DNA from 3 places in the Kocuria salina genome. Region 3 is predicted to be linked to each of the others. Evidence: riboswitches for the same ligand, from Rfam matches in the RefSeq annotation. Region 3 holds a riboswitch; each other region holds the start of a gene.
What was found. Region 3 has a riboswitch for cyclic di-AMP ahead of E7Z53_RS19065 (C40 family peptidase). Riboswitches for the same ligand answer to the same signal wherever they lie in the genome.
Positions count from the first base shown of each region.

Region 1 (9,984 bases), on a different contig from region 3:
CTCGATCCCGTCGATCCCCGGCAGCCCGAGGTCGAGCACCAGCACGTCCGGGGCGAAGTTCCGTACCGCGGCCACCGCCTCCGTGCCGTCGTGGCGCATCACGACCTCCAGCCCGGCCTTGCGCAGATAGTCCGCGATCAGCTGCGCGAGGTCGACCTCGTCGTCGACCACCAGCACACGTCCGGTGAGCGGATCCGTCATCTGTCCTCCCGGTACTGATCGCTGTGACATGAACACTGTGCTGCGAGCCCCAGCGTCCCAGGGCGACCGTGTCTGAGGCCTCGGAAACGAAACAGGGGGGTGGACTCGTCGTGGCCGGGCTCACCGGTGAACCGGTGGTCGCTGTGGCTAACGATCCCCTGCACCGGGCCGATGAGAGGGATATCGGACACTGAGAAGATCGCGTGTCGCCCCTCCACGAGCCCGGACAGACGCAACACGGCCGGGATCCGGCCACCACCACCGGGCGAGGGGACTCCGGTGGTCTCGGCCATCTCGGTGACGGTGCGCGCGCTGGAGGAACAGGACCCCAGGCGAGGGGGAGGGGGGCCGTGTCCTGAGGCAAGAGGGCGCGGTGCTGCCAAACCTACGGTTGGTCGGTGACCGTTCGGGGTGCTGCTGACTGCGCGAAGGGTGCGCGCCCATCGGGTGCCGCGTCGGGGATCACCGCACTGGACTGGACTGGCTGGAACGGGTCGACGGGGACCATGACATCCCGGTGTCGGCCCGTTCCAGTCGATGACGGCCCAGCTCGTGGTCCTGGATCAGGCCGCGAACCACTCCTCCAACCAGCCCTGCATGAGCTCGATCTCCGCCTGCTGGTCCTCGATCATCTTCTCCGCCATGGCTCGCAACTCGGGGTCGGTGCCCATCTGCAGCTCCATCTCGGCCATCTCGAGAGCCATCTGGTGGTGGGCGATCATCTCTTCGAGGAAGGCCTTGTCGAACTCATCCCCGGACCGTTTCGCCAGCTCTTCGAGGCTCATGCCGTCCATGCCGTCCATGCCGTCCATGCCGTCCATGCCGTCCATCTCGCCCATCATGGCGCCCTGCATGTCGGCATTCATGCTCTGGCCATGGCCGCCATGGCCATGGCCGTGGACGTGGTGCCCGTGGCCGTGGTGGTGGCCGTGTCCATGGTGGTGGTGTCCCGGGGTGTTCTCGGCGGCCAGCCGCTGGGCCGCTGCTTCCAGTTGCTGGATCTCCTCGGTCTGGGCCTCGATGATCTTCTCCGCCAGGTCACGGATTTCGGGACGCTCGGACTTCTGCAGGGCCAGCTCGGCCATGTCGGTGGCACCTTGGTGGTGGGGGACCATCATCACGGCGAAGTGGCGGTCGTGGTTCATGTGCCGCTCAGCGCCCGTCTGTGCGGAGGCGGAGGCAGGCTGGTGCGTCGGGGACGCGACCGCCGCGGTCGCCCCGGCACCGCTGAGGGCCAGCGCCAGGGCCGTCCCGGCGGCCAGGTGCTTGAACGTCGACGTCATGACGAATCTCTCTTTCGCAGCAGCCCGTACTGGACCTGCACATCGTGGTGTTTGCTCTGTTCAGCCTCGGGTCGAGGCGGACCGATCCATCCACGGTAGCCCCGCCGCAGCTGGCTTCGCCGGGCTGGGAGGGCTGGGCGGTAGATCTTCACTGAACCTTCAAGAGCGGGCCCATCAGGCGGCCAGATCGGGGTGTTCCCCGGCGGTGGATGGGTGCAGGCATCTCCGGTTCTGACCGACCGATCCTGGATGCTGATCAGGTGGGGGGCACACCCGCCGCCCGCCACGAGCGGCATTCGTGGCGGACGGAGGGTTGGCTCAGCGGAAGGTGACGTAGCCGACCGTCGGCATGGCATTCACGCTGTGCACGAAGGTGCCCTGGGTGGGATTCAGCGCGGAGATCATCTTGCCGCCACCAAGGTAGATCCCGATGTGGGCCCCGCCGTTCTGGACGACGAGGTCGCCAGGCTGCGGGTCGGTGGTCAGGGTGCCGGCCGCCCACTGCTGCTGGCTAGTGCGGGGGAGGTCGATGCCCTGCTGGGCGTAGACCCACTGGGTGAAGCCGGAGCAGTCCCAGGCGCCGAAGTCCGTGCCGCCCCAGACGTAACCGGTGCCGGCTCCCTGCATCGCTGTGCCCACGATCCCGGAGGCGCCGGTAATTTCGGTGATGTCCGCCGATTGGGTGGACACCGCCACGGCCGATGTAGCCTGCTCGGGCGCGGCCGGGGCCTGGGAAGAGGCGGTGGAGACGGTCTGCGGGGCGGCCGCGGGCTGGGAGGCCGCCGAGGTGTAAGTCGTCAGTGCGGACGCGGGGGTCGCGTAGGCGGGGGCGGTCTCTGCGGGGACCTCGGCGTAGGCCTGGGCCGGGGCGATGGAGCCGATGAGCACCGCACCGGCGGTGGCAGCGATCGTGGTGTTGCGCACGGCGTGAGAGGTGGTCTCGGCACGGTGGCGGGCAGCGTGGCGCTTGAAAACAGTCATGGGTGAGTTCCTCCCTTTGCCTACGAGGTGAGCTGTCGGATGCGGGTGGGAGACACCCGGCCGGCAGAGCGCACGCGCTCTGCCGGCTTAACCCCAAGGCCCCGGATCACCGGGACCGAAAATGGTTCCCCCGCTTCTGCCAAGCGATATCTCTTCAGGAACCTCGAGCACCGGCAGAATTCGGCGATGTGCACGAGGGCGCCGACCGGATCAGTCATCGGCACGCAGTGGACAGTAGCCCATCCATAACGAAAGTGTCACGTTTAGGTCACGGCCTGGATTCTCTCCTCAGTCGGGAGCGGGAAGCTGTGATTCCGGCCTCGGAAAAATACGCCCCGAGGAAGTGAAACCGTCACGCAGCAGGACCCGTCGCGTAGCTCACACCGGTCTTTCAAAGCGCTCTGACTAGGACACATGGCATGGTGGCGCGCGTTTCGCTGGACGCAGCCGACAGCGACAGGGCTCTGCAACCATGCGCAGTCTTCAGCGCGGGCCGGGCCAGCACCAAGATTGTTGGGGAGGATTTTCAAGGTGGCTCACAGTTTGGGAGGGCTTCGGAAGTGCCCTTCCGAGGCCTTAGGGCAGGGTTTCTTCATGAAATCTCCATATTCAGCCCGCTGCACCGATGTAGAGGCCAGGTAGTGAGGCGGGATCGCGGATTCTTGAGGCGTTGATCTTCATCAAATCTTCAAGCTTTCGGGTCGCGTCACACAGAATCGGCAGTTTACTGTCGATGACATGGCGGGCTGGCTCCGGCCGGTTCGTCTCCTCGACCGAACCGACGAAGGAGCAAGCCATGACCCATCACGTGAGCGCGATGCTGGAGACCTACCCGAAGGACCTCGGGGGAGTGGACCAGGGCAAGCTGGCGGCCTGTATCGAGGCCTGCTTCGAGTGCGCCCAGACCTGCACCGCTTGTGCCGATGCCTGCCTGTCCGAGGACATGGTCGCCGAGCTGACCAAGTGCATCCGCACCAATCTCGACTGCGCGGACCTGTGCGAGGCCACCGGGCGGGTGCTCTCCCGGCACACCGGCTACGACGCGAACATCACCTTGGACGCGATCCGGGTCTGCCAGATGGCGTGCAAGGCGTGTGCTGATGAGTGCGAGCAGCACGCGGACATGCACGAGCACTGCCGGATCTGTGCTGAGGCCTGCCGTCGCTGCGAGGCCGCCTGTGCGGCACTGGTCGCCTCCCTGGGCTGAGCCCAGACTCGCGCTGACCCACGGACGCCGATGACCGGCCTCCGTCGGTGAAAGAGGAGCCTGATGGGCTGATCGGGCGTGCCCGGATGCGGGTTCCCTCTTCCCCCCGCCCCTTGTTCAGTACAGCTCTGCCCGCGCGGTTTGTTCACGCGCAGGGTACGGGGCTGATGACCGAGCCGGCACCTCGGGGTCGAGCTCCTTCATTGCGGAAGAGAGACATCATCATGCGTTCCATCCAGTTCCCTGGCCGTCGCACGGCGGCCGCCGCCTCCACCGTTGTCGTCGCCACGGCCCTGTGGGGCGGGGCCAGCGCCCCAGTGTTCGCCCACGGACAGGTGACCACCCCGGTCTCGTCCCACGCCCAGGATCAGGCCCCGGAGGACATGCTCGGCCCCGATCCCACCTCCCCGACCGCCTACGAATTCGGTGAGACCCTGGCCGGTTTGGAGGGCGAGCAGCTGGAGGTCACTTTCCTGGCCGAGATCATTGGCCACCACCAGGCCGCGATCGAGATGGCCCAGCTGGAGCTCGAGCGCGGGACCAGCCCGGACATCCGCACCCACGCGGAGAACATCATCGCCAGCCAGCAGCACCAGATCGACCAGTTCACCACCTGGTTGGAGGAGTGGTACGGGTTGACCCCGGAAGAGGCCAAGGCTCAGGCCCCGGAGGAAGCACAGGAGGAGATGAAGATCCTGGAGGAGGAGACCCGGATGATGGTCGAAGAACTGGCCGCTGTTGAGGCTGGCGAGGACTTCGACGTCGCTTTCGTGCAGAAGATGATCCCGCACCACAACGGCGGGATCGTCGAGTTCCTCGAGCTGCAGTCCCGCGCTGATCATGCTCAGCTGCGGGTGGCCTCCAGCGCTGGGATCACCGCGCAACAGGCGCAGATCGCGGACTTCCGCACCTGGCTGGCCGGCCAGAACTGAACGAGCACGCTCATGGTGAGGGGCCCGTCCACCGACGGGCCCCTCACCGTGAGCCGGTCGCGCGACCGGCTTCAGGGGTGAGTGTGGGGCTGCTGCCCGGTGCTGTTCGCCCCGTCGCGCCGGCGGACGACGACCCACTGTGCGACGACGATGATCAGGGCCACCACGGCGGTGACCACCAGGGTGAACGGGTCCGACTGGGCCTTCAGCAGCACGAACGGCACGAGCACCGCGGCGTCGAGCAGGATCGCGATCCCGGGGATCCAGGGCTTGGCCCCGACATCGTCCTTGAGGTGGCGCAGGATGCCGAGGTGGATGGCGATGTCCATGGCCAGGTACAGGATGGCGCCGAGGGAGGCGATCTGGGACAGGTCGAAGAACGCGGCCATCAGCATCGCCAGCCCGGCCGTGATGTAGAGGGACTGGTGACCCTCCTGCCCCGGCAGCCCGGGGGCCTGGCCCATGTCGCGGAGCATGTCGTAGAGCTTCGAGACCGAGAACAGGCTCGCGACCAGTCCCGACAGCGTCGCGACGACGGCGATCACCACGGTCAGCGTCACACCCCAGGCGCCGAACATCGGCTCGGCCGCCTCGGCCAGGGCGTAGTCCCGGGCCGCCACGATCTGCGGCACGGTCAGGCTGCCGGTGACCGCGACGGTGATCAGCAGGTAGAGCACGGTGCATAGGGCGATGGAGATCATGATGGAGCGGCCGATGTTGCGCTGCGGCTGCTGCAGGTCCGCGCCCTGGTTGGTGATCGTGGTGAAGCCCTTGTACGCCAGGATGCACAGGGTGGTCCCGGCCAGGAAGCCCAGCCAGCCCGCCTCCGGTGGGGTGCGGTCGGCGGCGGTGAACAGCCTGCCCAGGGAGGACACCCCTGCCGCGAGGATGCCCGCGACCGCCAGCACGGCGATCCCGACGATCTTGATTGCCGCGGTCACCGTGGCGGAGCGCTCCACCCACCGGTTGCCCACCAGGTTGACCAGGGCGGCGGCCGCGATGGCCACCACCGCCAGCACCGGCACCCACACCGCGGAGTCCTGCAGGCCGAAGGGGCGCAGCAGGTAGGAGGCGAAGGTGCGGCCCAGCAGGGACTCGGCCAGGATCATCGACACGTACATGAACAGGGAGAAGGACCCGGCGAGAACCCCGGGGCCGTAGGCGGCCTTGAGTAGCATCGCGATCCCGCCGGAGGACGGGTTGGTGGCCGAGTAGCGGATGTAGGAGTAGGAGCTGAACGCCACGACCACGGCCCCGGCGAGGAACGCCCAGGGCACCCAGCCCCCGGCCAGCTCCGCGACCTGCCCCACGAGGGCGAAGATGCCCGCACCGATCATCACCCCCGTGCCCAGGGCGACGGATCCGGTCAGGGAGAGCTTCTGCTGCGTCTGCGTGCTGTCGTTCATGGGGAGCTGCACGTCCTTCCTGCCGGGGTGCGATCGTTTGTCGGCGGTGGGGTTGTCGGACAAGGTCGGTGGGTCGGGCCCACCGCCGCTCAGCGGACCTCGAGGGTGCCCATCATGCCGAGGTCTTCGTGGTCGAGGGTGTGGCAGCGGAAGACGGGGCGGCCGCCGAAGTCGTCGAAGGCCACCCGGACGGTGACCCCCCCCCCCCCCCCCGAAGGCCGGGATGTTGACCACGTCCCGCCACCGCGGTGCGGAGACGTCGCGGCCCTCCTCGGCCACGACCTGCAGGGGTCACACGTGCAGGTGCACCGGGTGGTCCAGGGGGCTGGAGTTGGTCAGGGTCCACACCTCCACGGTGCCCACCCGGACCCGCTGGTCGGTGCGCTCGGCGTCGTACCCTTACCCGTCGATCGTGAAGGACATCATGCGGCCCGGTCTTCCTCCGCCGCATCCAGGGACAGCTGCTGGCGGCGGCTCAGCGGGCTCACCGGTCGCCTTCTTCCAGGGTCCGTAGGCGTTCCCGGTACTCCTCGGTGTTGATCTCTCCGCGGGCGTAGCGCTCCTGGAGGATCTCCCGGGACCGGCGCGGGCCTGCACCCGTCGTCGGCGGCGCGGTGCCGCCCTGCCAGGTGCCGCCGCCCGAGCCGCTGGTGAACGCCTTCACCAGCACGAAGACCAGCACCACCGTGCCCCCGATGAGCAGGAGCCAGAACAGCCACATCCACCCCATGCCGTCACCCCACATCATGACGGGTTCCTTCCGTGGTAGTTGGCGCTGTTCCGGGGCCGCCCTGTAGCGGCCCCGGACGACCTGCGGAGTCTCAGGAGCCGCTGGGCAGGCCCTGGAGCAGGCCCTCCATCTCGGTGATCTCGGCCTCCTGGGCCTCGATGACGTCCTGGGCCAGGGCCACGGCCTGCGGGTTCTGCCCCTGCTCGACCTGGTCGCGGGCCATCTCGACCGCGCCCTCGTGGTGGGCGGTCATCTGCTCCAGGTACAGCCGGGAGGCCTCGGTGCCCTGGGCGTCCTCCAGGGCCTGCATGTCCTCCTCGCTCATCATCCCGCTCATCCCCGCCCCGGAGCCGTGGTCCATGCCCTCCATGCCGCCGGACTCCATCATGGGCTCCTGGCCCCAGGCCTCGAGCATGGCGTTCATGCGCTCGATCTCCGGGCCCTGGGCGTCGATCACCTGCTGGGCGAAATCGGCGACCTCGGCCGGCACCTCCTCCTTGGCCAGCAGCGTCTCGCTCATCTCCACGGCCTGCTCGTGGTGCGGGACCATCATCTGGGCGAACATCACGTCCGCGTCGTTGTGCTCTTCGGCGATCGGCTCCTCGGAGGCCGAGGTGGTGCTGGGGGTCTCGGGGGCGGCGGTGGCCGGGGCGGCGGTCTCCGCGCTCGTGCCGGTGTCCTGCTCGTCGGCGCCGGTGCCGCAGCCGGTCAGGGCCAGGGCGGAGGCCAGGGCGAGGGTGCTGAGGGCGGTGGTTCGCTTCATGGGGGTGTCCTTCTCTTCTTGTCGGTTGTGTCGGTGGGTCAGTGGGTGGGGGCAGTCGTGGACTGCTCGGCGGGACGGCGGTCCTCGGCGCTGACGGCGGCCAGATGGGCCGGGTCGAGGTCGAGGCGGCGCAGCAGCTGGGCGTTGAGCGCCACCACGATCGTGGACGCCGACATCAGCACCGCGCCCACGGCCGGGGACAGCACGATCCCGATCGGCGCGAGCACCCCGGCGGCCAGGGGCACGGCGACCACGTTGTAGCCGGCGGCCCAGACCAGGTTCTGGATCATCTTCCGGTAGCTGGCCCGGGACAGGTCGATCATCGACAGCACCGCCCTCGGGTCGTTGCCGGCCAGGACCACCCCGGCCGACTCCATGGCCACGTCGGTGCCGGCGCCGATGGCGATGCCGACCTCGGCCCGGGCCAGGGCAGGGGCGTCGTTGACGCCGTCGCCGACCATCGCCACGGTCATCCCCCGGGACTGAAGCTCGGTGACCTTGGTGTCCTTGTCCTGCGGGAGGACCTCGGCGAAGACCTCGTCGATGCCCAGCTCGGCGCCCACGGCCTCGGCGACCTGCCGGGCGTCGCCGGTGATCATCGCCACGCGCACCCCCCGGTCCTGCAGGGCGGCCACGGCGGCGCGGGACTCGGGGCGGACCTTGTCCTCCAGGGCCAGGGCACCGATGACCGCTCCGTCCCGGAGCACGTGGAGGACCCCGGCGCCGCGGCTGGTCCACTCGTCCACGCCCGCCCGCAACGGCTCGGGGGTGTCCTGGTCGAGCTCGCGCAGCATGTTCGGCCCGCCCACCAGGACCTCGGCCCCGTCGACGGTGGCCTTCACGCCGCGGCCGGTGGCCGCGCGGAAACCGGTGCCCTGCAGGCCCAGCCGGGGGGCCTCGGGGTGCTCGGCGGCGGCGCGCACGATGGCCCGGGCCACGGGGTGCTCGCTGTCGGCCTCGGCCGCCGCCGCCCAGGCCAGCAGCTCACCCTCGGAGACCCCGGGGACAGGGGCCGTGCCGGTGACGGCATGCGCCCCTTCGGTCAGGGTCCCGGTCTTGTCGAAGAGCACCACGTCGATGGTGCGCATCCGCTCCAGGGCCAGCCGGTCCTTGATCAGCACCCCGGCCTTCGCCGCGCGCTCCGTGGAGATCGCGATGACCAGCGGGATCGCCAGGCCCAGGGCGTGCGGGCAGGCGATGACCAGCACGGTCACGGTGCGGATCACCGCGTCGTCGGGGCTGCCCAGGACCGTCCAGGCGATGGCGGTGAGGATGCCGGCGGCCAGGGCGAACCAGAACAGCAGCGCGGCGGCACGGTCGGCCAGGGCCTGGGCCCGGGAGGAGGACTCCTGGGCGGCCGCGACCATCCGCTGGATCCCGGCCAGGGCGGTGTCGGCGCCGACGGCTTCCACCCGCACGCGCACGGTGGTGTCGGTGGCCACGGTCCCGGCGACCACCGTCTCGCCCACGGTGCGGGCGACGGCCTGGGATTCGCCGGTGATCATGGACTCGTCGAACTCGGCCGTCCCGTCGACGATCTCCCCGTCGGCCGGGACCCGGGCCCCGGGGCGGATGAGCACGACGTCGCCCACGGCCAGCTCGGCGACGGGCACCGTGACGGTGTCGCCGTCGACGACCTTCTCGGCCTCGTCGGGCAGCAGCGCGGCCAGGGCGTCCAGGGCGGAGGAGGCCGCCCCGAGGGCGCGCATCTCCATCCAGTGGCCCAGCAGCATGATGACCACCAGCAGGGCCAGTTCCCACCAGAAGTCGAGGTCGAACCCGCCGATCCCCAGGGTGGTGACCCAGGAGGCGACGAAGGCGACGGTGATGGCCATGGCGATCAGCAGCATCATCCCCGGCTGCTTCGACTTCAGCTCGGTGAGCCCGCCGCGCAGGAACGGGGCACCACCGTAAAGGTAGATGACGGTGCCCAGCACCGGAGGGATCCAGGTAGAGCCCGGGAACTCGGGGACGTGGTAACCCAGCAGGTGCCCGACCATCGGGGAGAAGACCACCACGGGGACCGCCAGCACGAGACTGAGCCAGAACTTGTTCTTGAACATCGCCGTGGAGTGCCCGGCGTGCTCGCCGTGGGTGTGGACCTGGTGGTCCTCGTCCACCGCCGAGTGGGCGTGGGCGTGCGGCATGGCCTGCCCGTGGGTGTCGGCATCGGCGTGCCGGCCGCGGTGGGCCGCGCCGTGGTGATCGGCGGGGTGGTCCGTGTCGTGGCCGGTGTGCGCCTGGCCCGGGGCGGTGGGGCGGTCGTGGTGCTGCGGGGTGCTCATGGCGTTCCTTTTCGCGCAGGTCCCTGGCGGGCCAGGGCGGTGGTCGGTCTCGTCAGGCGGTGACGAGGGTGTAACCGGCTTCTTCCACTGCGGTGCGGACCGCCTCCGTGCTCAGCGGGTGTTCGGCGGTGACCGTGACGGTGGAGGCCCCACCGGCCACCAGGTCCACGTGCACCTCGCTCACACCCTTCAGGGC
Region 1 is NZ_SSSF01000003.1:5,507-15,490, reverse strand. Features, by position in the region: gene E7Z53_RS06775 (response regulator transcription factor) at 1-201, opposite strand, end outside; gene E7Z53_RS06770 (DUF305 domain-containing protein) at 765-1,484, opposite strand; gene E7Z53_RS06765 (C40 family peptidase) at 1,803-2,465, opposite strand; cyclic di-AMP (ydaO/yuaA leader) riboswitch at 2,471-2,661, opposite strand; gene E7Z53_RS06760 (hypothetical protein) at 3,075-3,263, opposite strand; gene E7Z53_RS06755 (four-helix bundle copper-binding protein) at 3,262-3,672, shown strand; gene E7Z53_RS06750 (DUF305 domain-containing protein) at 3,897-4,604, shown strand; gene E7Z53_RS06745 (APC family permease) at 4,676-6,010, opposite strand; gene E7Z53_RS20745 (hypothetical protein) at 6,100-6,195, opposite strand; gene E7Z53_RS20740 (hypothetical protein) at 6,302-6,358, opposite strand; gene E7Z53_RS06735 (SHOCT domain-containing protein) at 6,495-6,758, opposite strand; gene E7Z53_RS06730 (DUF305 domain-containing protein) at 6,832-7,503, opposite strand; gene E7Z53_RS06725 (heavy metal translocating P-type ATPase) at 7,542-9,788, opposite strand; gene E7Z53_RS06720 (heavy-metal-associated domain-containing protein) at 9,841-9,984, opposite strand, start outside.
Region 1: linked by a shared signal. The riboswitch ahead of E7Z53_RS06765 (C40 family peptidase) and the one ahead of E7Z53_RS19065 (C40 family peptidase) in region 3 are both predicted to bind cyclic di-AMP.

Region 2 (9,984 bases), on a different contig from region 3:
CCTGCTCGAGCACCAGGCGGCCGTAGCGGGACATCGTCTCGTCGATGTCCAGGAGCAGGGCGTGGGGGACCGGGAAGCGGGAGCGGGTGAGGAGGACGTCGAGCACCTGCTCGGCGTCCAGCCCGGCGGCCCGGGCGTTCCACAGGCCCAGCGGGGTGATGCGGTAGGTGTGCACGTGCTCCGGGGCGCGCTCGAGCTCCGCGAAGGCCGCGAGCTCCCGCCGGGCGTCGTCGGCGTCCTCGTGGTCGAGCTCGAGCAGCACGGTCCGGTCGCTCTGGACGATCAGGGGTCCCACGGGGCGGCTCCTCCGCTGTCGGTCGGGTCGTCGATCAGGTCCTCGGCCAGGTCGTCGGGCGGGTCCTCGGGCGGGCACCGCGCGCGGTCCCGGCCGGTGAGCCGGTCCACCAGGTCCTCGATCTCCTCCGCGGAGGGGACGGGCAGGCGCGGGGCGGGCACCTCGAGCAGCAGGGTCGGGTCCGCGGCGGGGGCCTGCGGCGCGGGCTCCGCGGGGGCGACGTCGAGGGCCGGCTCCGTGCCGGTGGCCCGGACGGCCGCCGCGAGCTCCCGGAGCCCGCTCTCCCGGCCGGCGGGTCCCCGGCGCCGGCCGGGGGCCTCCTCCCCGGCGTCGACCACGAGCACGCCGGGGGCGGGCCGGCGAAGCCGCCGCCCCGCGAGGTCCGGGGAGCCGGCGAGCGCCTCCAGCAGCTCCTCCTCGCCGGTGAGCACCCAGTCCGCCCGGGTGATCCGGATCCGCCCGTGGCCCCTGCCGGCCTCCTCGACCAGGTAGGCCAGGGCCTGGGGCACCGGGCCCCGGCCGTGCTCCTCGAGCCAGGTCAGGATCGAGGGCGGGGTCCAGCCGGCGTCGAGCGCCCGGTGCAGGGAGCGCTCGCTGAAGCGGTGCCGCGGGACCGCCCCGTGGCCCTCCGGCTCCGCGAGCCGGTCGAGGGCGCGCGCCACGTCCGGGGCGAGGTGGCCCGTGGCCGTCGCCGTGAGGTCGCTCTGCAGCAGCACCGTCCGCGAGGGCGCGGGCAGCCACCCGGCCACGGAGCGGACGGCGTCCTCGGGCCGGTCCTCCGCGAGCGCCCGGCCGGGCTCGGTCAGGGCGTCGGCGCCCACCAGGCCGAGTTCGGCGGCCTCCGTCAGCATCCCCGGGCCCCACCGGTCCAGGGCGCGGGCCAGGCGCGGGCGCCGCCAGCGGGCGAGCGCCAGCACGTCCTCGGGGCCGTGGCCCCCCGGCGCCCGCTCGGCGAGCTCGGCGTGGGCGGCGAGCAGCGCCCGGCGCACCACCGGGGCCTCCGGGGCGTGGGTGCCGCGGGTGAGGACCCCGACGACCGTGCCGTCCGCGAGGGGCAGGCCCACCGCGGAGGGGACGACGTCGGAGGCCAGCCACGACCGGACCACGTGCCACCACTGGTCGGCGCGCTCGGCGTCCTCGAAGGGCGCCGGCGCGGGGCGCCAGGCCGAGGTGTCCGGGTCCAGCCGCACGAGCCCGGCCAGTTCGCCCAGACCGAGGAGCCGGACGAGCTCGGAGTGCTCGATCCCGAGGGCGGAGCGCAGCCGGCGCAGCTCGCGCACGCCGATCCCGCCCGCCCGCAGGGTGGTCAGCGGGCGGGCCCGCAGCTCGGCGCGCAGGGCCGCGGTCCGGCGCAGCAGCTGCTCGACCGCCGCCGCGGCGGCGTTGTCCCGCAGCCGGTCGGGCACCCGGAGGGCCGGCCCGACCGGCGGCTCCGGGGAGGTCGCGGCCCACGGGTCGGGCCCGCGCAGGAGCAGCCCGACCTCCCTCGGGAGCTCCACGTGGCGGGAGTCCACGGGGAGGAGGATGCCGTGGGCCAGGAGCCAGTCGACGGGCCGGGCGCCGGCGTCGACGGCCGGGTCGACACGGCGCAGGGCGTCCGGCAGAGCGCCCACGGGACGGGAGCGGAACCGTTCGAGGACCTCCCGCGCGGGGGCGGGCCACTGCGCGAGGTCCTCGGCGGTGCGCGGCAGGGCCGCGGCCCCCGCCGCGTCCGGCGCCCCGCCGCGCAGCCGGGCGGCGAGGGCGGCGAGCACCGGCCGCGGACGGCCCAGGCCCGCCGGATAGCGGCCGAGGGCCTCCGCCAGGCCGGGCACGAGCCGGAGCGCGTCGTCGTCCCGGTGGACCAGGCCCAGACGGTGCAGCCGGTCCCAGGGCGGGCCGGCCAGCAGCCGCGCGGCGGGATCCTCCGGCGGGCCCAGCAGCACGGCGCGCTCGACGGCGTCCAGCTCGGGCCGGGAGAGGGCGTCGAGGGCCCGGCGCAGCCCCGCCCGGGACAGCAGGGCCTCGGCGAGGTCCTCGAGGGACCCCGTGCCCGGGCGCGCGGCGTCGGGCCGGGCGGCGAGCAGCTCGCCCAGCTCGGCGGGGGAGCGGGACGCGAGATCCCGGAGCAGCCCGTCCGGGAGCACGGATCAGGCCCGGCGGCGGCGCAGCAGGGAGCGCACGAGGACCGCGCAGAACAGCAGGAAGGCCACCGGGAACGCGAACCACGGCACCACCGTGAGCCCGTCCCAGGGGTCCGCTCCGACGGCCGTGAGCACGAGCAGCAGGGCGAGGCACACGGCGCACACCAGGCCGAGCACGACCGCGGAGACGCCGAGGACGTCGATCCCGGGGCGTCGGGCGGTGCGGGGCGCGGGCGCACGGTCGTCGGAGGCAGGCATGGCTCCAGGGTACCGAGCGCAACGGTGTGCCGCTGACCGCGCCCCGGCGGTCCCCGCCCCCGGAGCAGGGCTAGAATGGGAGGTTCCACAGGGTGGCTCGGCGGCAGGGACCGACGGGCCGCCCCTCCACGAACACGAGGACGAGGGAGACAGCGTGCCCACCGGCAAGGTCAAGTGGTTCGATGCGAAGAAGGGCTTCGGCTTCCTGGCGGCCGACGACGGCCAGGAAGTGTTCCTGCCCTCCTCGGCGCTGCCCTCCGGTGCCACCACGGTGAAGCCGGGCACGCGGATGGAGTTCGGGGTGGCCCAGGGTCGGCGCGGCGCGCAGGCGCTCTCCGTCCGGATCCTCGACCGGACCCCGTCGGTCGCGAAGAACGTCCGCAAGCCCGCCGACGAGATGGCGGTCATCACGGAGGACCTCATCAAGCTCCTGGACGAGATGTCCAACGGGCTGCACCGGGGCCGCTACCCCGACTCAGCGCACGGGAAGAAGATCGCGGCCATCCTGCGCACGGTGGCCGACAACCTGGACGTCTGAGGCCGCCGCGCCGTTGCCGTCCACCGATCCCGAGCAACCACCCGCCGGCCCCCGCCGGCACCCACCCGAGGGAGACCAGCAGTGACCGAGGAGACCGTCCAGGACGCGCCCGCCGAGGCCGTGCCGCCGGCGCCCGAGCAGGCGGCACCGGTGGCGGCGGCGCCCCGTCGTCGCCGGGCCCCGAAGCAGGACCCCCTGCTCGTGGCCGACGTCGCCACGGCTCGCGCCGGGGTGGAGCAGATCGCGGAGCCCTCGCAGATCGGCGCCGGTCACCGGGTGACGGTGGAGGAGGACCGGCTGGTCGTCCACCACTTCGAGTGCACCCTGCCCGGGTACCGGGGCTGGAACTGGTTCGCGAGCCTGGCCCGCGCCCCGCGCAGCAAGGCGGTGACGGTCTGCGAGGTCGGCCTGCTGCCGGGGGAGGATGCCCTGCTAGCGCCCGAGTGGGTCCCGTGGTCCGCCCGCGTCAGCGCCGAGGAGAAGGCCCAGGAGGAGCAGGACCGGGCCGAGGACGAGGCCGGGGAGACCGCGGCGGCCGGCGGGCCCGAGGGCTCCGGCGGCGCCCCCGACGGCGAGCCGGCGTCCGGTGACCGGGCCGAGGACATGCCGGTCCCGCCGCAGGAGGGCGAGGAGCTCTGACCGTCCCGCCGGGGACCGCGAGGACGGACGAGGCCCCGGAGCCCGCGCGCGGGATGTTCCGGTCCTTCCGGTTCCGCAACTACCGGCTGTGGTTCCTGGGCGCGCTCGTGTCCAACATCGGCACGTGGATGCAGCGCACGGCCCAGTCGTGGCTGGTCTTCGACGAGCTCTCGGACCACGACGCCACCGCCATGGGCGTGGTGACGGCCCTGCAGTTCCTGCCCCAGCTCTTCCTCGCGCCCTGGGCCGGCGTGCTCGCGGACCGGCTCGACCGGCGGCGCCTGCTGCTGTGGACCCAGACGGCCATGGCGGTGCTGGCGGCCGGTCTGGGGGCGCTGGTCCTGGCCGACGCGGCCACCCTGTGGCACGTCTACGGCTTCGCCCTCGCCCTGGGCGTCGTCTCCACCCTCGACGCCCCCGTGCGCCAGACCTTCGTCTCGGAGATGGTCGACGACGCCTACCTCTCCAACGCCGTGGCCCTGAACGCGACCTCGTTCAACGCCGCGCGGATGATCGGGCCCGCGGTGGCCGGCGTGCTCGTGGCCGCCATCGGCTCGGGCTGGGTGTTCCTCCTCAACACGCTGACCTTCGGCGCGATGCTCGCCGCCGTCCTGGCGATCCGCGCCGACGAGCTGCGCGGGATGCCGCGCTCCGGCCGGGGGCGGGGCCAGATCCGGGAGGGGCTGGCCTATGTGGCCGGCCGCCCCGACATCGTGGCGGTGCTGGTGACCATCTTCCTCATCGGCACCTTCGGGCTGAACTTCGCGGTCTTCCTGGCCGCCATGGCCGGACCCGAGTTCGGCCGGGGCTCGGAGACCTTCGGGCTGCTCAACTCGGTGCTGGCGGTCGGCACGGTGGCCGGGGCCCTGCTCTCGGCCCGGCGCCGCAGCGCCCGGCTGCGCTACGTCTACGGGGGCAGCGCCGTCTTCGCCCTCAGCTGCCTGGGCGCGGCGACGGCGCCCACCCTGCCGCTGTTCGCGCTGTGGCTGGTCCCCTGCGGGCTGTCCTCCCTGACCATCATGACCACCGCCAACGCGTACGTGCAGTCCACCACCTCGCCGGTGATGCGCGGACGCGTCATGAGCCTCTACATGGCCATCTTCATGGGCGGCACCCCGATCGGGGCGCCGGTCGTCGGCTGGATCACCGATGCCCTCGGGGCCCGCTGGGGCATGGGGGTCGCCGTGGCGGCGGGACTCGGCGGGGCCCTGGTGGGCTTCGTCGTCTGGCTGCGGCTGCGCGCGGAGCGCTCCGCGCCCGAGAACTCCGGCTAGCGCCCGGCTCCTCCGCGGAGCTGCTCGACGACGTGGTCCAGGCAGGCCAGCAGCCGGGCGACGTCCTCGGGCTCGATGGAGACGAACGTGGCGATCCGCAGCTGGTTGCGCCCCAGCTTGCGGTAGGGCTCGACGTCGACCACGCCGTGGACGCGCAGGACCGCCGCGACGGCGGCCGCGTCCACGGCGGCGTCGAAGTCCACGGTGGTGATCACGGTGGAGCGGTCCTCGGGGCGGGCCACGAAAGGGGACGCGAAGGACGAGGCCTCGGCCCACCCGTAGACCAGGTCCGAGGAGGCCTTCGTGCGGGCCGCGGCCCAGGTCATGCCGCCCTGGTCGTTGAGCCAGCGGACCTGCTCGTCGAGCATCACCAGCGTGGCCAGGGCCGGGGTGTTGTAGGTCTGGTTCTTCCGGGAGTTCTCCAGCGCCGTGGTCAGCTGCAGGAAGTCGGGGATCCACCGCCCGGAGGCGCCGATCCGCTCGATCCGCTCGATCGCCGCGGGGGAGAACGCGCCCAGCCACAGTCCGCCGTCCGAGCCGAAGTTCTTCTGCGGGGAGAAGTAGTAGACGTCCGCCGCGGCCACCTCCGCGGCCATCCCCCCGGCGGCCGAGGTCGCGTCCACCAGCACCAGCGCGTCGTCCGCGATCCCGGAGGGCCGGTGCACGGGCGCGGCGACACCGGTGGAGGTCTCGTTCTGGGGCCACGCGTAGACGTCCACGCCCTCCTCCGCCCGGGCGTCCGGGCGGGTGCCGGGGGCGGACTCCACGATCGAGGAGGGCTCCAGGAACGGTGCGCCGTCGGTGGCCTGGGCGAACTTCGCGCCGAACTCCCCGAACACCAGGTGCTGGGCCCTCCGCTCGACCAGCCCGAACGCGGCGGCGTCCCAGAACGCGGTGGCCCCGCCCAGGCCCAGGAGCACCTCGTGGCCGGAGGGCAGGCCGAGGAACTGCGCGAGGCCCTCCCGCACCGAGCCCACGAGCTCCTGCACCGGCGCCTGGCGGTGGGAGGTGCCGAGCAGGCCGGCCCCGGCGCGCGACACGGCCTCGACCTGTGCCGGACGGATCTTGGAGGGGCCGGCGCCGAAGCGGCCGTCGGCGGGCAGCAGGTGCTGGGGGATGGTGACGTGTGCGGGCAACGGGCGCTCCCTCGTGGGTGACGTGCGGCGGGTGGTGCGCGACGGGCACGGCCGCCGCGGAGGCCGCTCGCGCCGTTCGCGACTCGGCCCATTCTGCCCCACCCGCGGACGGCGGGCCCCGCGGGCGCCTCCTCCCTCCGGGCGGCCGGAGGGCTCGCGCACTAAGCTCGTGCGGGAAGACCGGACCGGGCGGGATCCCCGGGCCGGGACGGCCGGACGAAGGATGACTGAGGCATGAGCGACCTGATCGACACCACGGAGATGTACCTGCGGACCGTCCTCGAGCTCGAGGAGGAGGGGATCACGCCGATGCGGGCGCGGATCGTCGAGCGCCTCGACCACTCCGGGCCCACGGTCTCGCAGACGGTGTCCAGGATGGAGCGGGACGGGCTGCTGACGGTGGGCCAGGACCGGTCGCTGCTGCTCACCCCTGCCGGCCGTGAGCGTGCGGTGCAGGTGATGCGCAAGCACCGGCTGGCGGAGCGGCTGCTCGCCGACGTCATCGGCCTGGACCTCGCCCAGGTGCACGACGAGGCGTGCCGGTGGGAGCACGTGATGAGCGAGCAGGTCGAGCGGCGGCTCGTGGACCTGCTGCACAGCCCCCGGTACTCGCCGTACGGCACGCCGATCCCCGGTCTGGCCGCCCTCGGGGTCGAAGAGAGCCCCGCAGCGGCGCACCCCTCCCTGCTCGACGCCGCCCGCCACGACCCGGACGGGTCGCACACCGTGGCGCTGCTGCCGGAGGTGGTCCAGGCGGACGCGGACCTCCTGGGCGTGCTGAGCGACGTGGGAGTGCTCACCGGGGCGGAGGTCATGGCCCGGGTGGACGGTCAGATCGTGCGCATCGAGGTGGCGGCCACGGGGCGGTCCGCGGAGATCGACCTGCGCACCGCCGCGGCCATCCGCGTCCTCGCTCCCTGAGGCGCCGCCGTCTCCCGGAGCGGGGCGGCGAACGGTTCTTCCCGGGTGTGGGGACGTTCACAAGCCACTTTCGGCCAGTCCGGCCCGAGCCGGACCCCGGAGGCGCGGCTTCCCTGGTGACAGGCGGATTCCCAGGGCGCTCGAAGACACTGCACAGCTCGTCACAGGTGCGAATTGATTCGACCTTTCCTCTCAATAACTACTCATTGAGACCCGCGGCGTTGTCCGGCTGTTATCTGTCGTGATCAAAACGTGACACTTCCGTAATCTGTCATGTACTGTTCAACGCGTGCCGATCACTGGTCGGATCGGCGCCCTCGGAGCACATCGCCGAATTCTGCCGGTGCCCGTGGCCTCTACACAGAAACTGCTTGGCAGAAGCGGGGGAACCACTTTCGGTCCCGGTGATCCGGGTCCTTGGGGTTAAGTCGTCAGAGCGCGTGCGTTCTGCGGCCGGGTGTCTCCCACCCGAATCCGACAGCTCACCTCGTAGGCAAAGGGAGGAACTCAACCATGTCGCTTTTCACGCTGAACGCTGCCCGCCACCGTGCCGAGACCACCTCGCACGTCGTGCGCAACACCACCATCGCCGCCGCTGCCGGCGCCGCGATGATCGGCTCCGTCGCCCCGGCCCAGGCCTTCGCCCAGGCTCCCGTCGAGACCGGCGCGGCCTACTCGGCCCCGGCCTCCGCCTCGCTGGCCGAGTACTCCTCGTACACCTACCAGGCCCCGGTCGCCGCGCAGCCCGCCGCTCCCGCCTACGAGGCCCCGGCCCCGGCCCCGCAGCAGACCGCCGCCACCTCGAGCGTCACCCCGCAGTCCACCGCCACCACCGAGATCGCCCCGGCCGCCGGCGGCGTCGTGGGCACCGCGATGTCCGCGCAGGGTGCGGGCTACGTCTACGGCGGCACCGCCTACGGCGCCTGGGACTGCTCCGGCTTCACCCAGTGGGTCTTCGCCCAGAACGGCATCGACCTGCCCCGGACCACCTGGTCCCAGTTCGCGGCGGGCACCCCCACCGCCAACCCGCAGCCCGGTGACCTCGTCTCGCAGAACGGCGGCGCCCACGTGGGCATCTACATCGGCGGCGGCAAGATGATCTCCGCCCTCAACCCGACCCAGGGCACCCAGGTCCACTCCGTCAACGCCATGCAGCTGGACGGCTACTACACCTTCTGATCCGGTCCGCCGCCCGCGACGACCCCGCTCGTCGCGGGCGGCACCCGATCACCCCCCACCCCGCACGCCGAGAACCGCTCTCCCGGTTCCCGGCGGTGCCTGCTGTCCGACCGGACGGCGCCCCCTCCTCCGCTCGCCGGCCGTCGTTCCCGATCCCGGAACGCACCCCTGCCGGACACCGGCCCACCCCGCGCACTGCCCGGGGCGATCCGTGCTGTCACCCGCGCCCTCCGGCAGGCCCGGCTCCGAAAGAAAGTCGTCTGAACTCCTCATGACCCGTGATCTGACCTCCTCGAACGGCATCGGCTCGCTCTTCTCCGGCAAGGCCCGCACCGTGGCCGCCGTGGCCGCCTTCTCCGGGCTGGCCCTCGCCACCACCGTCTCCGTGCAGGCCGCTCCGGCCCAGGACGCCTCCGCCGACGCCCCGCTGTCCGCCGTGGCCGCGGCCACCCCCGCCGCGGCGCCCGCCGTGTCCCTCGAGCCCGTCGCCCACGTGCAGAAGGTCGAGTCCGACCGGAAGTCCGAGAAGAAGGTCGAGAAGAAGGCCGAGCGGCAGAAGGTCGAGACCCCGGTCGTCGCGGCTCCCGCCGTGGCCGCTCCGGCGCCGAAGGCCGCCGCCGCGCCCGCCCCGGTCGCCGCCCCGAAGCCGGCCGTGCAGGCGGCTCCGGCCCCGAAGCCCGCCGCCGCGCCGGCCCCGAAGCCCGCACCGGTCGCCGCGCCGAAGCCGGCCGTGCAGGCGGCTCCGGCCCCGAAGCCCGCCGCCGCGCCCGCCCCGAAGCCGGCCGTGCAGGCCGCTCCGGCCGCCCAGCGCACCGTCACCCCGCAGAGCTCGGCCTCCGGCAAGGGCGCGACCATCTCCTCCGCCGCCATGGGCCAGCTCGGCGTGGGCCAGGACTGCACCGCGCTCGTCACCAACGCGCTGCGCGCCGCCGGCATCAACCACCACGGCTGGCCGGCCTCCTACCTGAGCCTCGGCACGCAGGTCTCCGCCGGCCAGGCGCAGCCGGGCGACCTCGTCTACTACGCCGACGGCGGCATGGGTGCGGCCCACATCGGCGTCTACATCGGTGGCGGCAAGGCCGTCCACGGCGGCTGGAACGGCGGCACGACCGTCATCGACAGCGTCAACGTGGGCTCCGGCCCCGTCTACGTCCGCGTGCGCTGACCGCACGCGAGAGCACCGCTTCGGGTGCGCGGTTCCTGGTCGGCCAGACGGGAACCGCGCACCCGCTGTCATCCCGGCGCCCACCGCGCCGGCCACCCCGGCGCCCCGGCGGCGGCCGATAGACTGGCCCCATGTCCACCGACTACAGCCGCAACGCCCGCACGAGCCTGGACCGCGAGTACGCCTACATGGCCTACGGCATGATCGGCGGCGCCGTGCCAGGCATCGTGGCCGGCTTCGTCGTCGCCGCGTTCGTGGGGCACGCCGCGATGTGGCTCTCGGTGTTCGGGGGCATCGGGATCGTGCTCGGCCTGATCACCGGGATCCTGCTCCACCGGAGGCGGCACGCTGCGGCCGTGACCGAGGACCGCCGGGAGCGCGGCGCAGCGCCGGAATGACGTGCTCCCGCAGCAGCGGGGCTAGGTCCGCGGGCAGCGCGCCGGGGGAGTCCTCGTC
Region 2 is NZ_SSSF01000007.1:54,067-64,050, forward strand. Features, by position in the region: partial or broken gene E7Z53_RS13875 (DNA repair helicase XPB) at 1-295, opposite strand, end outside; gene E7Z53_RS20825 (helicase-associated domain-containing protein) at 283-2,421, opposite strand; gene E7Z53_RS13885 (hypothetical protein) at 2,425-2,676, opposite strand; gene E7Z53_RS13890 (cold-shock protein) at 2,831-3,214, shown strand; gene E7Z53_RS13895 (DUF3027 domain-containing protein) at 3,296-3,853, shown strand; gene E7Z53_RS13900 (MFS transporter) at 3,907-5,127, shown strand; gene serC (phosphoserine transaminase) at 5,124-6,263, opposite strand; gene E7Z53_RS13910 (metal-dependent transcriptional regulator) at 6,498-7,184, shown strand; cyclic di-AMP (ydaO/yuaA leader) riboswitch at 7,543-7,692, shown strand; gene E7Z53_RS13915 (C40 family peptidase) at 7,698-8,363, shown strand; gene E7Z53_RS13920 (C40 family peptidase) at 8,635-9,528, shown strand; gene E7Z53_RS13925 (hypothetical protein) at 9,660-9,926, shown strand; gene E7Z53_RS20830 (DUF4031 domain-containing protein) at 9,844-9,984, opposite strand, start outside.
Region 2: linked by a shared signal. The riboswitch ahead of E7Z53_RS13915 (C40 family peptidase) and the one ahead of E7Z53_RS19065 (C40 family peptidase) in region 3 are both predicted to bind cyclic di-AMP.

Region 3 (9,984 bases):
TGGTGGGGCTCTCGAGGGCCCGCACATAATGGGATCGCCGCCTCGAGCGGCTGATGAACTGAGAGGGGTGGAGGCGTGAACGCACGGGCGCACCGTCTTGCCCGCGGGTGGGCCGGAGCCGGGATGGCCACGGCCTTCGCCGCCGCCTCCCACGTGGCCGCCGGCGGTCAGGTCCCTCCGGTGTTGTTGGTGTTGCTGTCCCTGGCGCTGTCCGGGCCGGTGTGCATGGCTCTGGCCGGCCGGGTCCTCTCCCGCTCCTTATTGCTTACCGGCGTGCTGGTCAGCCAGGGCGTCTTCCACCTGCTCTTCACCGTCGCCGGATCCGTGACGACCGTGGTCGACGCCACCCACCACGCGGCGCTGAGCTCACCGCCCACCGGGCCGGCCCTGGTGCTCCAGGCCCAGGCTCACGCGGTGCACGGTGGCACCGGCATGCTGGTCTTCCACGTGCTGGCCGCCGCGGCCACCTACGCGTTCCTGCGCCACGGCGAAGTGGCCCTCGTGGACCTGCTCGACGCCCTGCGACTGCGCGTCCGCCGGCTGTGGCGGGTCCTGTCCGCCCCGGTCGTGGTGCACCGGCCCCGACCTGTTCCGCAGGGGCGCCCGCACGCACTGACGGATCAGTCGCTGCTGCAACCGGTGCGCTCCTACCGCGGACCACCGACAGCTCGTCGTCGGAATCTTCCGCTCCCGACCGGGCCCGCCCGGTCGCCCGCCGGCTGAACACCACCCCTGTTGGGGCCGGTGGTGGTCGTGGATTCGGACAGCAGACTCGACGACTCCCTCACGGCCGCCTCCGATCATCGGCTCGGCGGCCCTGTCTGACCCACTCACTCATTGCCCCTCGAAGGGACCCCTCTGCCATGCTGACCATGACTTCTGCTCTGCGCCGTACCGCCGCCACTGTGAGCGCGGTAGGCGCCCTGACCGCCCTGGGACTGGCCCCCGCCGCCGCCCATGACGAGGTGCTGAGCACCTCCCCCGAACAGGATGCGGTGCTGGAGACCGCCCCCGAACAAATCGAGCTCTCCTACAGCGGGGAGATCATGGACATCGGCCACCAGGTGCTCGTGACCGGCCCCGACGGGCAGTCCGTGACCGAGGGCCCGCTCGAGCGCGACGGTTCCCAAGTGATCCAGCCCCTGGCCGAGACCGGGTCCGAGGAAGGGACCTACCAGGTGGTCTGGCGGGTGGTCTCCAGCGACGGCCACCCCATCGAAGGCACCTACACCTACGAGGTGGGTGACAGTGTGGACATCACCACCCCGGCCCCCACCCTCAGCACCACCCCGACCGAGACCCCGACCGGTGAGGGCGCCGACAGCTCGGACAGCTCCGCCCAAGCCCAGGACGCGGCCGTACAGGAGAATTCCGGAAGCTTCTCCGGATGGGCCGTCGGCGCCACCGTGGTGGTGCTGGCCCTGGCCGTGATCGGGCTACTGGGCTTGATGTCCCGTCGCCGCCGCAAGAACTGATTCCCCCACGCCGGGCCGGCAGATGCTCTACAGCACAGGCCCCAGGAGTGCGGCGACAGCCGTGCTCCTGGGGCCGCCGCCGACCGTCCGGTCAGCCCGACGGCGCACTCTGAGGAGCACGACCGCTGTGAAGTTCGACCTACTCGTATCGCTGTCACCGCGCGGCGCCGCAGCTCTCCTCCCGGTGGGGCCGGGCTCCCCGCCACTCTTCTGCCAGGGCTGCCGGGCCGATGGTGGGCTCTGACATGGGCACCTACCGTTTCCTACTCAGCGGCAAGTGGCTGGGCTTCTTCCTCCTCGCCTGCGCCGCCGCCGTGGTCTCGGTGTACCTGGGCGGCTGGCAGATGGACCGCAACGACCACCTGGTCGGTGAGAACGCCAAGATCACGCAGAACTACCGCGCCGAGCCCCTGGCCGGTGCGGCCGCCGTCGAGCAGTTCGCCGCCCACGACCCTTCCCTCACCTGGCGCCCGGTCGAGCTCACGGGCGAGTACCTGCCCCAGGACCAGGTGCTGGTCCGCAACAGGCCGCAGGACGGCCGCGTCGGCTACGAGGTCCTCGTCCCGTTCCGCACGCAGGACGGGGACGTCGTGGTCCTCGACCGCGGCTGGATCCCCACGGGCGAGGCGGCCAACGGGATGCCGGACGAGGTGCCGACCCCGCCCGCCGGCCGGGTCACGGTCACCGCCCGGCTCCAGCCCGGGGAGCCGGCCGTCAGCCGCGGCGCCCCCGCGGGCCAGATCGCCTCGATCGACCTCGAGGAGCTGCGCGAGCGCTGGGACCGGCCGAACGGGACGGCGGCCTACGGCGAGGTCTTCGCCGAGGACCCGGCCCCCGCGGCGGCCCCCGCGCCGGCTCCGGAGCCGGAGACCGACTCCGGGCCGCACCTGTCCTACTCGTTGCAGTGGTACGCGTTCGCGGCGCTGTTCTTCGTGGCCTGGGGCTACGCCGCCCGCCAGCAGGCCCGCAACGACGCCTGGGACCGCCAGTTCGCCCAGGAGATGGAGCGCCGGCTCGCACGGTTCTACGACGAGGACGGCAACTACATCGGCGAGGGCGACGAGGAGCTCGTCGTCCGCCAGCTCGAGATGGCCGACGACATGCCCGCCCACCTCAGGTCGCTCATGCGCCCCCGGCCGCAGCGCCGGCGCTCCCGCCCCACCTGTGAGGACGAGGAGGACGCGATGCTGGACGCCCTGGAGGCGTCGGCCGCGGACCGGAGCGGGAGCCGGGTCCCGCTCCGGTCCGCGGACGAATTGCACTGACCCGCAGCGTTGTTGATGCACTCCGACACGAGACGGTGGGCCGGGACGGACAGTCTCCGCTCACCGCTCACGGCCGGCTCAGGAACTGGCGTCCGCCCCTCTGGTGCCCTGCCGGACAGCCTTGGCCGCCAGGAGATAGGCGAGGATCCACGGTTCGACGAGGTACCGGTGGCCCAGCCGCCGCGGCTGGGTGGCCAGCCGGTAGGCCCATTCCAGGCCCAGGGGCCCGAGCCAGCGCGGAGCCGATTTCTGGATCCCGGAGTACTGGTCGATCACCCCGCCGACGGCCGCATAGATCGCCGTGGGCAACTCCTCCCAGTGCCGGCTCAGGAACTCCTCCTGCAGCGGCATCCCCAGGCCCACGATGACGAAGTCCGGCCGGAACTCCTGGAGGGTTCCGACGATGCGGTCCTCGAGTGCGAGGTTCCACCCTTCGCCGGGCCAGCCCTCGACCGTGCGCTCGGGGTCCCCCGCACGGAGGAGAGCAACCGTGGCGGCGTTGCTTTCGGGGCTCGCGCCAATGACGGCCACGCGCCGCACGGGGGTGCTCCGGATCAGGCCGGGCAACCAATCCATGGTGCCGATACGGTGGCGCCTGGCGCTGAGCGGCCGCCCGGAGCACCACTTGGCCATTTTCAGGATGGGAAAGCCATCCGTCAGCACCACGTCGGCCTTGTCGTAGAAAGCGCGGAACGTCGGGTTGACCTCCCACGTGTAGAGACTGTGCAGATTGTGGCCGAGAATCACGGTCTTGCGCCGCTCCTCCCAGGTGGCCGCAATCCACCGGTGCAGCTCATTGGTGTCCATCGGTGTCACCCGGATGCCGCTGACCGGGATCTCGATCTCGCCCCGCTTGTCCGTCTGAGTCTGGTACTTAAGCATGTGTTCCCCCACTGGCTCGGCAGTTGCTGCCTCATCGATTGTTGGTCGGCACGTTCGCCCACCGCCGTGGGACTCCCAGATCCTGATTGGCGCATGGGACACGATCCCGTGGGCGCAGCATTCGGGGACACCAGCCCGTATTCCCCCGAATACCCGCCAACATTCACGTTAGCAACGACGGGCCTCCCGGTGTGCCCCCACTTCCGGGTTGCGCCGTCCCCCAATATGTACCTATTTGCATTGATATGCCTCCGTGCATCCAGCGAGGTTGCGCCCTGCAGAGTGGATGCTCTATTGGCGTCAAGGCGCTGTGAGGTCGCGTTGGGCGGTCTCGTCGAGCCAGTGCTGACAGCGCTGGAGGAGCATGACGGTGAAAACCATCAAACCCATCGTGGTAGACGTATCCACGTCTCTCCCACCCAGGTGCAGTACCCCTTGCCCTGCTCGCCTGCTCCACAGGGCCTCGGCGAAGCCCAACCGCTAATCCACCACATGTAAGGCAGTGGGTGTTGTGTCCTGGATGCGCAACCCCGCCGGGGACAGCTGAGGGCCCTGCCAGACACAAGGCCCCTCAGCGTTGCGTGGTGATCGTGACCAGCGTGGTGGAACGGGATGTCGATCAGTCCTCGTCCTCGTCCTCGTCGTCGCTCTCGACAAGCTCGCCCCGGACTCCTTGCCCTCGGGGAGGGCGAAGGCGAAGAGGATAAGCCCGGCCACCGGGTCTACCCACGCCGCGCCGGTCAGCGGGAAGAGGATCAGCCCAGTCAGAGTGGAGACGGACAGCAGCGCGCAAATCCCGGTCTCGGCGGCACCAGCCAGGATCAGGTCGTCCCCCAGGGCCGTGCCGGCCTTCTTCTTGACCGCGACCAGCACCGGCATGATGACCAGCGAGAGCACCGGGATGATGATGCTCACCGGAGAGGGGTCGGGGGTCTTGCCCTCGGATTGCCAATTGAGGGCCCGCGAGCCAGTCTCGGATCCGTCGGATTCTTCGGTCCGGGCTACGTCGCTTCTCCACATTATCGACGGGTGCCCCAGCCTAAGGGGAGCAAAGACTGGGGCACCCTAACGCCCGTGCACGGGGTGATGAGAACGGGGTGTTCTCACTCGCAAACTATGCCCTCACCGGTCCGGAAGAACAGCCCGTACAGCTACCAGAGGGCAAGTTATGGGGAATCTTCACGCCATCTTGAGGAAAACTATACAAACGACTTCGAAGTCAAAGCGGGAATCCTACGCTGAGCAGGGGCCACACTGCCGTGGGTGTCCTGATGACGGGGGGTCACTTCACCCCGTGTTGGCGGGTGAGTCCATCACCGGTCACGGCGACGACGGAAAGACACCGCAACGAGAGCCCCGCAGACCGCGACATCAGGCCCTGGGAGCACGGTTGCTCCCAGCGGGAACCCGGCTTCCTCCGCTACTGTCGAGGACGACACCTCCCGGCGCCGCGGCGCGGCCTGAGCCTGACGCGGGGCTGTCCGGTGAGCCTGCCCGAGTACCCTGAGGAGCACGACCGCCGTGGAGACCGACCGGCTCAGATCGCTGTCCCCGCACGGATCCGCGGCACCACCGGCCGGACCCGACAACTTGCAGTGCTCCCGCAAGGGCTGCGGCGCGGACGCTGCGTGGCGGATCCGCTGGAACAACCCGCGCATCCACACCCCACACCACCGCAAGAGCTGGCTGGCGTGCCCCGACCACCGCGAGAACCTCGAGAGGTTCCTCCGCGCCCAGGGCTTCTGGAAGGACACCGTCCCGCTCGGCCAAGGCGGGCCCGCCGGGCAGGACCGACCGTGAGCGACGACCGGTTCCAGCTCAGCGGGAAATGGCTCGACTTCTCTCTGTGGGCCGGCGCCGCCGCGGCGGTCTCCGTGGACCTGGCCGACTGGCAGATGGACCGCAACGACCACCCCCTCGGGTAGGAGGCGGTCATTTCGCAAGGGCATGGCAGGCGTCGCCACGGCGAGGCGGATATCTTGTTGGCGTCTCGAGCGGCCGATGCCGTTGCCCGCTCGCCCCGCCGGTTGGAGGCCCCCTGTGAAGCGCACCAGCACCGCCCTCGTCCTGGGGTGCGCCCTGGTCCTGCCCGGATATACCGGCAGTATCGAGGAAGCAGCAGACGAAGCATCCTCCGGATTTCCCGTTGCCGCAAACGGAATCAACGTCTTGGAGGCGGCCGTGTCGATGCCGTCTGAACACTGACCCCCGGGCGTGCCCCTAAGGCCATGCAGTCGAATCACCTGCCGGCGAACACATCGATTCCTGTCCTGCCCTTGAGCGTGCCCGTTCTTCCTCTACACGCTGAAGGCATGAAGATTCGATGAAGAAATGTGCTTCGTTCGGATGGCGGATGGCGGATTACGGCAGATATGAGTGCGCGCTGAATTTATCCTCCCGATATTCTCCGAAGCCACCGCCCGAGAGCCTCGATCGCTTTTCTTACCCTACGCGCGTAAACCGCCCACCGCAGCCACCGGCGGTCTCCCAGTGCTGACAGGCCGCCGCAGGCGTGCCGAGGGTGTGCATCTTCGGGCCCACCAGGGACTCTCCCCGGCCACGCCCCCGCTAACGGTGAACACCCTGACGTTCCCGCTCGAAACGAAGCTCCGCTGGGTCGGGAACACGGTGCTGAGCACCCTCGGCAACCAAGGCGACCACCCGATCAGCGGCCGTGACCAAAACGTGACATTAGGGGGTGGGCCCTGTATCGTCCTCCGCGTGCCGAGAGCTGATCTTCTTGGCGCCCCCGTGGCACATCGCCGAGTTCTGCCGGTGCCCGGGGTTCCTGAAGAGAAATCGCTTGGCAGAAGCGGGGGAACCATTACCGGTCCCGGTGTACCGGGGCCTTGGGGTTAAGCCGTGCAGAGCGCGTGCGTTCTGCGGCCGGGTGTCTCCCACCCGCATCCGACAGCTCACCTCGTAGGCAAAGGGAGGAATCCACCCATGTCGCTTTTCACGCAGAACACTGCCCGCCACCGCGCCGAGACCTCCTCGCGCGCCGTGCGCACCACCACCGTCGTCGCCGCCGCCGGCGCAGCACTGGTGGGCTCCATCGCTCCGGCCCAGGCCTACGCCGAGATCCCCGCCGCCTCCGGGTCCTCCTATGCGGCTCCGGCCTCGGCGATGGCCGATCTGGCCTCCTACACCTACCAGGCCCCGGTCGCCGCGCAGCCCGCCGCCCCCGCCGACCAGGCCCCGGCCCCGCAGCAGAGCGCCGCCACCTCGAGCGTGAGCCCGCAGTCCACCGCCACCACCGAACTCGCCCCGGCCGCCGGCGGCATCGTGGGCACGGCCATGCAGGGTGTGGGCACCGGCTACGTCTGGGGCGGGACCTCCTTCGGGGCCTGGGACTGCTCCGGATTCACCGGCTGGGTCTACGCCCAGAACGGCATCGACATCCCCCGCACCAGCTCCCAGCAGATCGCCGCGGCCACCCCGACCGCCACCCCGCAGCCCGGTGACCTGGTGTCCCAGAACGGTGGCAACCACATCGGCATCTACATCGGTGGCGGCAAGATGGTCTCTGCGTTGAACCCGACCCAGGGCACCTTCGTCCACTCCGTCAACGCCATGCCCGTCGACGGGTACTACACCTACCGCTGAGCCGGACTCGCTGCTGCGGTGCCCCACATGGTCACCGCAGCAGATCCCCGGACCGCTCTCACCCGGGGCCGGACCGCCTCTACCTCACGCGCACCTGCTGCGCCCTTCACCTGCTGCGGGAGTGCTCCTCTCCGAAAGCACCCCCGTCGGACATCGGTCGTTTCGGTGACACCGTCCGGGATCAGGCCTGCACTGGGGCGGTGAGTGATGCGCTGGGCGCGGCCTGAACCAGTTTCCGCGGCTAACCGGCCGACCACTTGAGTCCGGCGCCCGCGTCTCCACCGTCCAGACCCAGACCGATGTCCTCGTCGACTGCTCCCCGGGGGCGCCCACATCGGGGTCCATCCCGGCGGCGGCGAGGCCGTGCACGGCGGCCGGAACGGCCACCAGGCGGTCCTCGACAGCGTCAACGTCGGCTCCGGGCCGGTCCAGGTTTGCCTACGCTGAGCCGGTTCAGGCATCACATACTCCGGGTGCGTCCTCTTTGAACGACCAGCAAGGAGTGCGCACCCGGTCCTCACATCCCGCCCCAGGCCTGGATCTTCTGCGTCGTCGCCGTTAGCCACCGAGGACGCGCCTCTCCTGCGCTCGAGGATGCACACTCGCCGACATGTCCAGGAGTGGATGGTGGACGATCTTCCGAAGAAGGCCTTGCAGGAAAGGCTCAGCGCAGTGAGCTACTGTCCTGCCCGTTCATGAGGAGCAAGACCCTTTTTGGGCCTTTCAAGGAGGACGCATGGCTGGCGGTACGGACCCGGAGCGGGCGCGGCAGCAACGTGCTGCGCTGCTGGATCAGCACTGGGCGGCCGATGCCCGGGCCACCCGCAGGCGGCGGCTCCTGGCGGGCGCGGGCGCGGTGACGGCTGTCGCGGCGGTCGGGGCCCTGGTGACGGTGGCGGTGATCAACGATCCCCCGCCCCAGGCGCGGGAGGACATCGAGATCGCCGGGCTGCAGACCTACGAGGGCCTCGGCAACTCCCACGTGGAGACCGCGGTGGACTACGAGCAGTCCCCCCCGGTGGGCGGGGACCACGCCAGTGACTGGCTCAACTGCGGGGTCTACACCGAGCCGGTGCCCGAGGAGAACGCCGTGCACGCCTTGGAGCACGGGGCCGTGTGGGCCGCCTACGACCCCTCCGCCCTGTCCGAGGACCAGGTGGCTGAGTTACGCCAGGCCGTCCCGGACACCTACGTGGTGCTCTCCCCCTACGAGGACCTGGGCGCCCCCATCATGATCTCGGCGTGGGGGGCTCAGGTCGCCCTGGACTCCCCGGAAGATGAGCGCCTGGAGCAGTTCGTGACCAAGTACTGGCAGTCCCCCGACGCCCCGGAGCCCGGGGCATCCTGCACCGGCGGCATCGATGCCCCCAGCCGGGTCGCATGAGCACCAGCACCACCGGCGCCGCCTCCAGGAGCTCGGCAGGGCACCGGGGACGGTGGGTCCTGCTGGTGCTGGCGGCCGTGCTGTTGGTGGCGGCCGGCTGGGCGGTGGGGCAGCTGAGCGCTCCGACGTCGTCCACCCCGGCGGAGGGCAGCCCGGAAGCCGGGTTCGCCCGCGACATGCAAACCCATCACCTGCAGGCGGTGGAAATGAGTTCCTTGGTCCGTGACCGTACGGAAGACCCGGAGATCCGCCGGTTGGCATACGACATCTCCCGCACCCAGCAACAACAGGCCGGGCAGATGTACGGCTGGCTCTCCGTGTGGGGATTGCCCCAGGCCTCATCCCAACCGGCCATGGCCTGGATGGACGACGGCGACCAGAACCACACATCCATGCCCGGCATGGACTCCACGAGCCCTGGTCCGGACGCGCGAATGCCGGGCATGGCCACCGCCGAGCAGCTGGCCGAGCTGGAGGACGCCCAAGGCCAGGAGGCCGAACGGCTCTACCTCGAGTTGATGATCCCCCACCACCAAGCCGGAGCAGCCATGGCCCAAGCCATCCTGGAGCACACTGACAACCCCGTGGTGACCTCTCTGGCGCAATCGATCGCCACCAGCCAGACCTCGGAGATCAAGTACATGGAGGACCTGTTGGAGAAGCGCCGCAACCCATCATGATCTCCGTTCGCACGCCAGGATCAGCACCCGTGGCCGGGTCCGCGCAAAAGCTGACGGGCCCAGACGTGAACCGGTTCCCATGCTCGGCCCAGCTGTGCGCCGGGGACCGGAATCCACCGGGGCTCTTCGGCCCCGATCCCCAATATCGCGGGCAGGTCCGGGGAGAGGCCGGCGTGGCAGGCCCGTCCCTCCTGGACCGGTCCTGGGCTCAGGGCCCGATCCGGACCTCGGGACCGTTCTGTGGCATGCAAAAATGTCCTCATGGCAGTCGATGCTTTCCGTGACCATGGTTGACCGCAACATGGCCGGGCCGGTCTGGGTCCCGTCCGAGCCGCCGAGCTTGGAGAACTTCCTGGCCCCCACGTTGCAACCAATTCCACTCATCCCGGCCATCGCGCTGGTGCTGGCTGTGTTGTATTTGGTCGGAGCGGCCCGGCTGTGGAGGGCACGCCGGCGGTGGCCGGTGTGGCGGACCCTGTGCTTCTTCGCCGGGTGCGCGGTCACAGCGGTCATCATGGGCGCGGGAATTGAAGGCTACGGGTTGCGCATGTTCTCCGTGTTCATGTTCCAGCAGCTGACTTTGATGATGTTCGTTCCCGCGCTGCTGGTCCTGGGCAGCCCGGGCACTTTGCTGCTGCGGGCTGCACCCCATCGCGGGCCCGGCGCCGTGGTGCTGCGCCTGGCCCTGTGGG
Region 3 is NZ_SSSF01000020.1:9,806-19,789, forward strand. Features, by position in the region: gene E7Z53_RS19030 (hypothetical protein) at 124-723, shown strand; gene E7Z53_RS19035 (copper resistance CopC family protein) at 873-1,475, shown strand; gene E7Z53_RS19040 (SURF1 family cytochrome oxidase biogenesis protein) at 1,721-2,740, shown strand; gene E7Z53_RS19045 (WecB/TagA/CpsF family glycosyltransferase) at 2,819-3,622, opposite strand; gene E7Z53_RS19050 (hypothetical protein) at 4,103-4,537, opposite strand; gene E7Z53_RS19055 (hypothetical protein) at 5,144-5,422, shown strand; gene E7Z53_RS20550 (hypothetical protein) at 5,419-5,547, shown strand; gene E7Z53_RS19060 (hypothetical protein) at 5,663-5,827, shown strand; cyclic di-AMP (ydaO/yuaA leader) riboswitch at 6,408-6,563, shown strand; gene E7Z53_RS19065 (C40 family peptidase) at 6,569-7,228, shown strand; gene E7Z53_RS19070 (DUF3105 domain-containing protein) at 7,965-8,612, shown strand; gene E7Z53_RS19075 (DUF305 domain-containing protein) at 8,609-9,292, shown strand; gene E7Z53_RS19080 (cytochrome c oxidase assembly protein) at 9,579-9,984, shown strand, end outside.